Regions from separate parts of the Arthrobacter sp. P1_C12_2 genome, predicted to be linked through region 3. Evidence: riboswitches for the same ligand, from Rfam matches in the RefSeq annotation. Region 3 holds a riboswitch; each other region holds the start of a gene.
The links. A riboswitch is a leader RNA that binds a small molecule or an ion and turns the genes downstream of it on or off. The one in region 3 is predicted to bind glycine.

Region 1 (3,267 bases), on a different contig from region 3:
GACGTAGACCTGGCCGCCGGCCGCATGCACGGAATCGCACACCTCGCGGACGTCGGCGTCGTACACCCCGTGGGTGGACGGGTAGGTGATCATGATCGCCGAGAGGACGTCCTTGTGCAGCTCGATCTTCGCCTGAAGATCGGCGTGGTCGATCGTGCCGTCCGAAGCCGTGGCCACCACAACCACCTTCATGCCGGCCAGCACAGCCGAGGCCGCGTTGGTGCCGTGGGCCGAAGCCGGGATGAGGCAGATGTTGCGCTGGGCGTCACCGCGGGAGAGGTGGTAGCCGCGGATGGCCAGCAGGCCGGCGAGTTCGCCCTGCGAGCCGGCGTTGGGCTGGATGGAGACCTGGTCGTAGCCCGTGATTTCGGCGAGGTCAGCTTCGAGGCCGCCGATGAGTTCCCGCCAGCCCTCGGTCTGGGAGTCCGGCGCGAACGGGTGGATGGACGCGAACTCCGGCCAGGAGATGGCTTCCATCTCGGCCGTGGCGTTCAGCTTCATGGTGCAGGAGCCCAGCGGGATCATGGTGCGGTCCAGGGCGAGGTCCCGGTCCGAGAGCTTGCGGATGTAGCGCAGCAGCTGGGTTTCGGAGCGGTGCGTGTTGAAGACCGGGTGCTGCAGGAAGTCGGAGGTGCGCAGCACCGTCTCGGGCAGCTCGAAGCCCTTGGCCTCCACCAGTGGACCGGCGCCAAAGGCGACGACGACCGCGGAGAGGACCTCCGGCGTCGTGGTTTCATCGACGGACACGCCAACTGTGTCCGCGTCGATGAGCCGCAGGTTGATGCCCCGGGCCTCGGCGGCGGCGATGACCTTGGCGGCCTTGCCGGGCACACGGACCGTGAGGGTGTCGAAGAAGGAGTCGCTCGCCAGTTCGCGGCCGACGATCTTCAGCGTGGCGGCGAGGGCGCGGGTGTTGTTGTGGACGGTCTCGGCGATGGCCTTCAGTCCGTCAGGGCCGTGGTAGACGGCGTAGAAGGAGGACACGATGGCCAGCAATGCCTGCGCGGTGCAGATGTTGGACGTGGCCTTCTCGCGCCGGATGTGCTGTTCGCGGGTCTGCAGGGCCAGCCTGTAGGCCGGGACGCCGGCGTTGTCCTTGGAGACGCCGACGATGCGGCCGGGGAGCGTGCGTTCCATGCCCTCGCGCACCGCCATGTAGGCCGCGTGTGGGCCGCCGAAGAACAGCGGCACGCCCAGGCGCTGGGTGGAGCCGACGGCGATATCCGCACCCTGCTCGCCCGGAGGGGTGATCAGGGTGAGGGCAAGCAGGTCGGCGGCGACGGTGACCAGTGCGCCGCGTTCCTTGGCCTCGGCGATCACGCCGGACTGGTCCCACACCCGGCCGGAGACGCCCGGCTGCTGCAGGACGAGACCGTTGATGTCGCCGTCGGGCAGACCGGCGGAGAGGTCGGCGACCTGCACCTCGAAGCCCAGCGCTGCGGCACGGCCCTTGACGATCGCGATGGTCTGCGGGAGGCAGTCGGCGTCGAGGACGGTCTTGGCCCCGGCAGCGGACTTGTTTTTGTTGGCGCGGCGCATGAGAAGCACCGCCTCGGCGACGGCGGTGGCCTCGTCGAGCAGCGAGGCGTTGGCGACCGGGAGCGCGGTGAGGTCCTGGACCATGGTCTGGAAGTTCAGCAGCGCCTCGAGCCGGCCCTGGGAGATTTCCGGCTGGTAGGGCGTGTAGGCGGTGTACCAGGCCGGGGCTTCGAGGATGTTGCGGCGGATCACCGGCGGGGTGACGGTGTCGTAGTAGCCCTGGCCGATCATCTGCACGGCGGTCTTGTTCTTGGAGGCGAGCTTGCGCAGTTCGGCCAGCACCTGGACTTCGCTGAGGGCGCTGTCCAGGGTGAGGGGCTTTTCCTGGCGGATGGAATCGGGGACCGCGTTGTCAACGAGGCCGTCAACGCTGTCGTAGCCGACAGCCTTGAGCATGGTGTCGATGTCGGTCTGGCGGCGGGCGCCGATGTGGCGGTCTGCGAAGGTGGACGGGGACGATTGAACCGTCATGAGAGGAACTCCATAATTCAGGTGGCATCAAAACGCCACGATGATTCGGGTTCCTCCCCGCTCTGTATTGGACCTGAGAGTTTCCGTTTTGCCCTGCTGTTCAGCAGCGCGCCACTTGCACCGTCGGTGAGCCCGGTTGCCCGGACTGCTTTCCAGAGTTGCCTTGCCGCGGCGGTACGTGGGCCTGAGAGATTCCTGGGGAGGATTTGCTCCTACGGCGCCTGCTGAACGTACCGGCAGGACTCTCCCGCCGCAGATCATAAGCTGTGCCACTGGTCGGTGACACAGCTCACAATTTATCTGGTTGCCGGGCAGGATGCAAAATTTATTTCAATTGAGTCGCTGTTCCCGCGGACGACGGCGGGACTCCCCGCCGTCGTCCGCTGGCGTTTAGTGCCGCTCCCCTACAGTGCGGACCAGCCGCCGTCGGAGGCGAGGATGGCGCCGTTGACGTTGGTTCCGTCGTCGCTGAGCAGGAAGGTGATGGAGGCGGCGAGCTGCGCCGCGGCGGGCGTGGGACGGTGGCCTGCATCAGCGGGCCGAGGCGTTCGGCCGCGCTGGGATCCCCTGGTGGTCACGATGTTGGTGAGGGTGGGGCCAGGCGCCGCAGTCATCGCCCTCAAGGCCGGGGCCCCGCACCACATGAACCAAGAACAGCTCGCCGCAACGGTCCACCGTTCAAAGCCAGACCCTAGGCCGCGTCCTGACCCGGCTGGAGGCTGGAGGCTTCGTCACGAGGAAACGCAACCCACATGGCCGCCGCCAGTTCCAGGTTGAGGTAACCGACCCTCAGAGCAGCCCGCAAGGCGGAAAGCGCCGCCGTTGCAGCAGACTTCGACGGATGGGAACTTCCTCGGGAACATCTCTCCCGTTTCGTGAATATCTTCCGAGATCCCCGACAAGCGCGAGGTCCGAGCCGTAGCTAATTCGACACACTGTCCGGGCGGACGCCCTTGCGGATCTGTGGCGGGCAGGACGCGGGGCCCGCCGTCGTCCGGTGTGAGGACAACAACGAGCGGGACGGCGGGAAATCGTCCCGCCCTCCCGTTGATTCCTGCTCCCGAGACTCTCAGAAGTGTCCGGTCACCAGGTGCCCGAGCCGTGGTGGCGCTTGTTGTGGTCATGCCGGTGACCGTTATGGTCCCAGAACCCATCCTTGTCGTGACGGCAGCCGTCCCGTCCCGTCCATGAGCCGTTGTGGTCGTTGTCGTCACGCCAATTCCCGTTGTCGTCGCGCCAGCCCCACCCGTCAGAGTG
Region 2 (3,267 bases), on a different contig from region 3:
GGCCGTGGCGTTCAGCTTCATGGTGCACGAACCCAGCGGGATCATGGTCCGGTCCAGGGCCAGGTCACGGTCTGAGAGGCGGCGGATGTAGCGCAGCAGCTGGGTCTCGGAACGGTGCGTGTTGAACACCGGGTGCTGCAGGTAGTCGGAGGTGCGCTCGACGGCGGGGTCCAGGCCGAACCCTTCAGCCGTGTCGGTCACCGACGCGCCGAAAGCGGCGATGACGTCGGCGACGATGTCCACTGTCGTGGCCTCATCGGCGGAGATGCCGACGGTGTCGCCGTCGATGGCGCGCAGGTTGACGCCCTTGGCGTCGGCGGCCGCGATGATCTCGGCTGCCCGGCCCGGCACGGAGACGGTGATGGTGTCGAAGAAGGAGGTGTGCAGCACGTCCAAACCTGCGGCCTTCAGGGAAGCTGCGATGGTCTTGGCGTGGACGTGGACCGACTGGGCGATTGCCTTCAGCCCGTCGGGGCCGTGGTAGACGGCGTAGAAGGAAGCCACGATGGCCAGCAGGGCCTGGGCGGTGCAGATGTTGGAGGTGGCCTTCTCACGGCGGATGTGCTGCTCGCGGGTCTGCAGGGCCAGGCGGTAGGCCGGGACGCCGGCGTTGTCCTTGGAGACACCCACGAGGCGGCCGGGCATGGAGCGCTCAAGGCCCTTCTGCACGGCCATGTAGGCCGCGTGCGGGCCGCCGAAGAACAGCGGCACGCCGAAGCGCTGGGCGGAGCCGACGGCGATGTCAGCACCCTGCTCGCCCGGGGACGTGATGAGCGTCAGGGAGAGGAGGTCGGCGGCGACGGTGACGAGGGCGCCGCGTTCCTTGGCGTCGGCGATCACGGCGGTGTGGTCGAACACGCGGCCGGAAACGCCCGGCTGCTGCAGGACGATGCCGTTGATGACGCCCTCGGGCAGGCCCTTGGAGAGGTCGGCGACCTCGACCTCGAAGCCGAGGGCTTCGGCGCGGCCTTTGACGATCGCGATGGTCTGCGGGAGGCAGTCGGCGTCGAGGACGGTCTTGCCGTCGTGGGCCGTCTTGTTCTTGTTGGCGCGGCGCATCATCAGAACGGCCTCGGCGACGGCAGTGGCTTCGTCCAGCAGCGAGGCGTTGGCGATCGGCAGGCCGACCAGGTCCTGGACCATGGTCTGGAAGTTCAGCAGCGCCTCGAGCCGGCCCTGGGAGATCTCCGGCTGGTAGGGCGTGTACGCGGTGTACCAGGCCGGGGCTTCGAGGATGTTGCGGCGGATCACCGGCGGGGTGAGCGTGTCGTAGTAGCCCTGGCCGATCATCTGCACGGCGGTCTTGTTCTTCGAGGCCAGCTTGCGTAGCTCGGCGAGGACTTCCACTTCGCTGAGGGCCGCGGCGAGCGCAAGGTCGGCGTCCTGACGGATGTCCTTCGGAACGGCGGTGTCCACCAGGGCGTCGACGGTGTCGTAGCCGACAGCCTTCAGCATGGCGTCGACGTCGGCCTGGCGGCGGGCGCCAATGTGCCGGTCAACGAAGGACGTGGAGGCTGGGGTAACAGTCACAAGGAACTCCATAACTCAGGCGGCGCAGGGTACGCCACATTGATTTGGGTTCCTCCCCGCTCTGTATTGGACCTGAGAGTTTCCGCGCAGCCTGCGATTCAGGGACTCCGCTTGCACCGTCGGTGAGCACGGCACGTCCGGGACACGCCTGCTACTTTCCAGAGTTGCCTTGCCGCGGCGGTACATGGGCCTGAGAGATTCCTGGGGAGGATTTGCTCCTACGGCGCCTGCTTGTACCTACTTGCAGGGCTCTCCCGCCGCAGATCAAAGGCGTATTCAATTGGGGGTGACAACAGTCACAGCTCTTATTGTCCTACGCCGGGCGCGCGTCCGCAAACTCCCTCCCGGCGGTGGACCCAGGTTACGGGCGGCGGGCGTCAGCCGCGCAGGCGCTCGACGGCGGCCAGGAGGCTCCGGACATCCGCCTCAACCTCCGGCAGCGGCCCGCCGGGCCCCCGGGCCAGCATGGCGTTGAAATACAGTCCGTCCCCCATGTACAGGACGGCCTTCGCCATGGCGGGTCCGACGTCGGCCGCCAACAGTTCCAGCCAGCTCGCCTGGGCGGCGGCGAAGCGGCGGAGGGTCTCCCCGTGCGCCACCTCGGCGAGCCGCGTTGCCGCCACGAAAACCCGGTCCATGGGGGTATCCGCCCACACCGAGGACTTGATGAAGTAGGCGGCCGCCCCTTCGGGGGCCTCCCCCATGGCAGCAACATCCGCAGCCAGATGCCGGTCCAGCCGTTCGAGCAGGACCGCGATCATCGCCTCCTTGGTCGGGAAGTGGTAGAGCAGGCCGCCCTTGGAAACGCCGGCCCGGCGCGCGACGGCGTCCAGTGTGGCAGCGCGTTCACCGACTTCGATGAGCAGAGATTCGAAGGCATCGAGGACGGCCTCGCGGGCGACGGGTTTCCTGGGCATGCCTCCCATCATGCCTGTCCTGTCGCGCATTTCTTAACTGTACCGTCCAGACGGTATAGTTACGTTGATGAGCATTCCATCGATCACCGCAGCCACCAGCACTACGGCAGCCACCGACCCCCGGGCACCGTGGCGTGACTGGGTGGCGCTTGCCCTGCTGATGTTCCCCGTCCTGCTCGTGGCCGTGGACAACACGGCCCTGACGTTCGCCCTGCCGGCCATCGCCAGCAGCCTGGCCGCCTCCGGCGTCGAACTGCTCTGGATCGTCGATGCCTATCCCCTGGTCCTGGCCGGACTCCTGGTCGCGATGGGCAGCCTGGGCGACAGGATCGGCCGGCGCCGGCTGCTCTTCGTCGGCAGCGCGGGCTTTGCCGCGGTTTCGGCCGTGACGGCGTTCGCGCCGAGCGCCGAATGGCTGATCGCCGGCCGCGCCGGGCTTGGCCTGTTCGGCGCCATGCTCATGCCGTCCACGCTGTCGCTGATCCGGAACATTTTTCCGCAGCCCAACCGGCGCAGGCTCGCGGTGGCGATCTGGGCCGCTGGCTTCTCCGGCGGCGCCGCCCTGGGCCCGATTGCCGGCGGCTGGCTGGTGGAACATTTCTGGTGGGGCGCCGTCCTCCTGATCGCGGTGCCGATCATCCTGCCCCTGCTGCTGCTCGGCCCTGCACTGATCCCGGAATCCCGCGACCCGAAGCCGGGCCGCGTGGACGTGCCGAGCATGGTCTTGTCCCTGCTGGTCATGGTGCCCGTGGTCTACGGGATCAAGACCCTCGCCACCCACGGGCCTGCCCCGGAGGCCTTCGCGAGCATCGGTGCCGGC
Region 3 (3,267 bases):
GCGGCGAGCCGGTCCTCGACTTCCTCGGGCAGGATCTGCTCGGGGTGGAAGCCCTCGAGCCCGAGCAGGATGGCCGTCATGGTGCCGTGGCCGTGGCCGGTGGCGGCGAGGGAGCCGTAGAGGTCCACCCGGAGCGAGGCGACCTTCTCCAGGTCCCCGGAGGCTTTGAGTTCCTCGGCGAAGACCGCGGCGGCCCGCATGGGGCCCACGGTGTGCGAGCTGGATGGCCCTATTCCGATGGAAAAGAGGTCAAAGACTCCAACAGCCATTGTCCGTTCCTAACTAGGTCTTGCTGTGGCCCGGCAGAGGGTCTTGCCGGAAGGCGGTCCGGCCGCCGGTAGGCGGCCAATCCCGCCGGTAGGCGGCCAATTCCGCCGGTTGGCGGCACTGCCGCCGGATGCACGACGCCGGGCGGCGGCTGGTGCGGCAACCCGGCGTCGTGATCTGTACTGCGTTAGTTCTGTACTGCTGCTAGTTCTGTACTGCTGCTACTTCAGTCTTACGTCGCTTAGGCGAGGTTATCAACCGAGGGGTAAAGCGGGTGGGCGGCGGCGAGGGCCTCCACCCGGGAACGCAGGCCGGACCGGTCCGCACCGGCGTCGGCGATCAACGCCTCGGCGATGATGTCGGCAACCTCGGTGAAGGCCGCCTCGCCGAAGCCGCGGGTCGCGAGGGCCGGGGTTCCGATCCGCAGCCCCGAGGTGACCATCGGCGGGCGCGGATCGAACGGGACGGCGTTGCGGTTCACGGTGATGTCGATCGCCGCGAGCCGGTCCTCGGCCTCCTGCCCGTTGAGCTCACACTCGCGCAAATCCACCAGGACCAGGTGCACGTCGGTGCCGCCGGAGATCACGTTGATCCCGTTGGCGGTGACGTCCGGCTGGACCAGGCGCTCGGCGAGGATCCGGGCGCCGGCCAGTCATCTGCACGGCCATCCTGTTCTTGGACGCCAGGCGGCGCAGCTCCGCCAGTACCTCGACCTCGCTCAACGCGCTGTCCAGGTTGAGCGGGCTTTCCTGACGGATGGAGTCGGGCACAGCGGTGTCCACAAGGCCATCAACGCTGTCGTAGCCGATCGCCTTGAGCATGGTGTCGATGTCGGCCTGGCGGCGCGCGCCGATGTGCCGGTCAACGAAGGCAGAGGGATTGGACTGAACGGTCATAGGGAACTCCAGGGTCTGGCCGGCCCGCAGGACACGGCTATGGATCGGGTTCCTCCCCGCTCTGTCGTGGACCTGAGAGATTCCGCAGACAGGGTCTGCTTGCACCGTCGGTGAGCTTGCCCTCCTGGTGAAGAGCGAGCTGCTTTCCAGAGTTGCCTCGTAGCGGCGGTACGTGGGCCTGAGAGATTCCCGGGGAGGACTTGCTCCTACGGCGCCCGCATCATTTGCTTGCGGGACTCTCCCGCCGCAGATCAAAAGCGTGTCGCTTGCGCCGTGACCGGGGTCCCAGCGGTGTTGCCATTCATCATCCAGCAGGGCCGGAACGGCTGGCTACAACAACCTGCTTAATTTTGTCGATGCCCTTTATCCATATGTATGAAAGCCGCCCCGGTGCGCGGACTTTATACGAATGTCTATACTCGCTGGCAAGACCGCACCGTTCATTCGTAGACGGGACCGGGGCCAAGCCCTGACTATTAAATGGCCCGAAAACACCCGCCCCCTGGCCCAGAAGGAGCTCTACTGTGACACTGGCACAGAGGATCAAAGATGTTCCATACACGACTTGAAATCATTCCTTCCGAGGGAATCGTCGAAAAAATCCAGACGGCAGTGCCGCTGACCACGACGCTCACCATCACGTGCCTGCCCCACCACGGGATCGGACGGACCATGCGCACGGCCGTCCAGCTCAGCCTGCTGGGCTACACCGTGGTCCCGCACCTCGCAGCCCGGAGCCTGGAGGACCGCTCCCAGCTGGCCGGCATCATCCGGGACTGTGGTGTGGCCGGCATCTCGGAAATGTTCGCGGTAGGCGGTGACGCCCCGCAGCCTGCGGGTCCCTACGCGAATGGCGGCGAGCTGCTGCGCGAGATCGCGGAAATCAGCGGCGGCCAGATGGCCGTTGGGATCGCCGGATACCCGGAGGGCCACCCCGGCATCGGCACTCTGCAGCTGCTCGAATCGCTATTGGCCAAGCAGGAACTTGCCTCCAGCGTCGTCACCCAGATGTGCTTCTCGGCGGACAGGATCCACAGCTATGCGGCGATGCTGCGCCGCGAGGGGGTCACGCTTCCGGTCCTGGCCGGGGTTGCCGGCGCCGTGCAACGAACCAGGCTGATCGCACTGGCAACGAAAATCGGCGTCGGAACGTCCCTGCGGTTCGTGAGCCGGACCGGACCGCTCGCCCGCCGCCTCCTGGGCGGCGAACGCTACTCTCCCGGCGCTCTCATCGACGAGCTGGCCGCGCAGCCCGTCATCGACGGCATCCATCTCTACAGCTTCAATTGCTTTGAAGCGCTCCCCTCCGACGTGGCCGGCCGCCGTCTTCGTTCCACTCAAGTGACCGGATGAACGCCATCTACGGCAACGGGCCGGCGGGCGGGGCTCAGGACCTGATGCGGTGCGTCCCGACGACGACGCCGCCGATAACCCCGGCCACTCCCAGCGGGACTGCGGCTAGCGCAGCGATGTGCGGCAGCAGGCTGTCGCCGACGACCAGATTCAGTCCCCCAATGACCACGGCCGGGACCGCCACCATGACAGTGACCCACAAGGGATCGCCCCGATACCTCGACCAGCCGGCGGCCGCCAGACCAAGGACGGCCCCGGCCAGGATGAGCGTGTTGCCGAGTCGGTCCCGCGCAAAGGCATTCGTGACGGACCCGAAGTAGAATTTCTGGCCCAGACCCAGGCAAAGCAGGATGAGGCCCACGGCCGCGACCACGGCCCACGCTGTCCGGGCCGGAACGGACGAACTCTGCATCAGCCCTCCTGCTGTCCTGTGGTGAACCGGAATGTTGTAACCGGATCGTACGCCACGACGCGTGGGCCAGGGTGGATGGGGGTCGGACGCCTGTGCGACCGGGAGCCAATCCGCTACTTCCTTGGCTGGACATGTTGTCCAACCAAGCATCGCCCCGTTTTCGGGCATGAGAAAACCCCTCCTCCCCGGCGGAATCACCGGGAAGGAGGGGTTCGTGGGGCCCCCTGTCGGATTCGAACCGACGACCCCCGCTTTACAAGAGCGGTGCTCTGGCCAACTGAGCTAAGGAGGCATTCCTGCAACCCGACACATCACCAGGCCACAAATGGCGCGGATGTC

Region 1: it holds a riboswitch for glycine, as region 3 does, so the genes downstream of both, gcvP (aminomethyl-transferring glycine dehydrogenase) here and AC1DZQ_RS22030 (hypothetical protein) in region 3, are expected to answer to the same signal.
Region 2: it holds a riboswitch for glycine, as region 3 does, so the genes downstream of both, gcvP (aminomethyl-transferring glycine dehydrogenase) here and AC1DZQ_RS22030 (hypothetical protein) in region 3, are expected to answer to the same signal.

What each region holds. Positions count from the first base shown of each region.
Region 1 is NZ_JBFUAF010000001.1:287,132-290,398, forward strand. Features, by position in the region: gene gcvP (aminomethyl-transferring glycine dehydrogenase) at 1-2,010, opposite strand, end outside; glycine riboswitch at 2,063-2,171, opposite strand; glycine riboswitch at 2,173-2,270, opposite strand; gene AC1DZQ_RS01390 (hypothetical protein) at 2,415-2,624, opposite strand; gene AC1DZQ_RS01395 (hypothetical protein) at 3,094-3,267, opposite strand, start outside.
Region 2 is NZ_JBFUAF010000041.1:3,863-7,129, forward strand. Features, by position in the region: gene gcvP (aminomethyl-transferring glycine dehydrogenase) at 1-1,542, opposite strand, end outside; glycine riboswitch at 1,582-1,697, opposite strand; glycine riboswitch at 1,699-1,797, opposite strand; gene AC1DZQ_RS22350 (TetR/AcrR family transcriptional regulator) at 1,908-2,447, opposite strand; gene AC1DZQ_RS22355 (MFS transporter) at 2,515-3,267, shown strand, end outside.
Region 3 is NZ_JBFUAF010000035.1:11,865-15,131, reverse strand. Features, by position in the region: partial or broken gene AC1DZQ_RS22040 (serine dehydratase beta chain) at 1-269, opposite strand, end outside; partial or broken gene AC1DZQ_RS22035 (serine hydroxymethyltransferase) at 509-919, opposite strand; partial or broken gene AC1DZQ_RS22030 (hypothetical protein) at 912-1,163, opposite strand; glycine riboswitch at 1,320-1,417, opposite strand; gene AC1DZQ_RS22025 (methylenetetrahydrofolate reductase) at 1,713-2,516, shown strand; gene AC1DZQ_RS22020 (hypothetical protein) at 2,551-2,928, opposite strand; tRNA gene AC1DZQ_RS22015 (tRNA-Thr) at 3,144-3,220, opposite strand.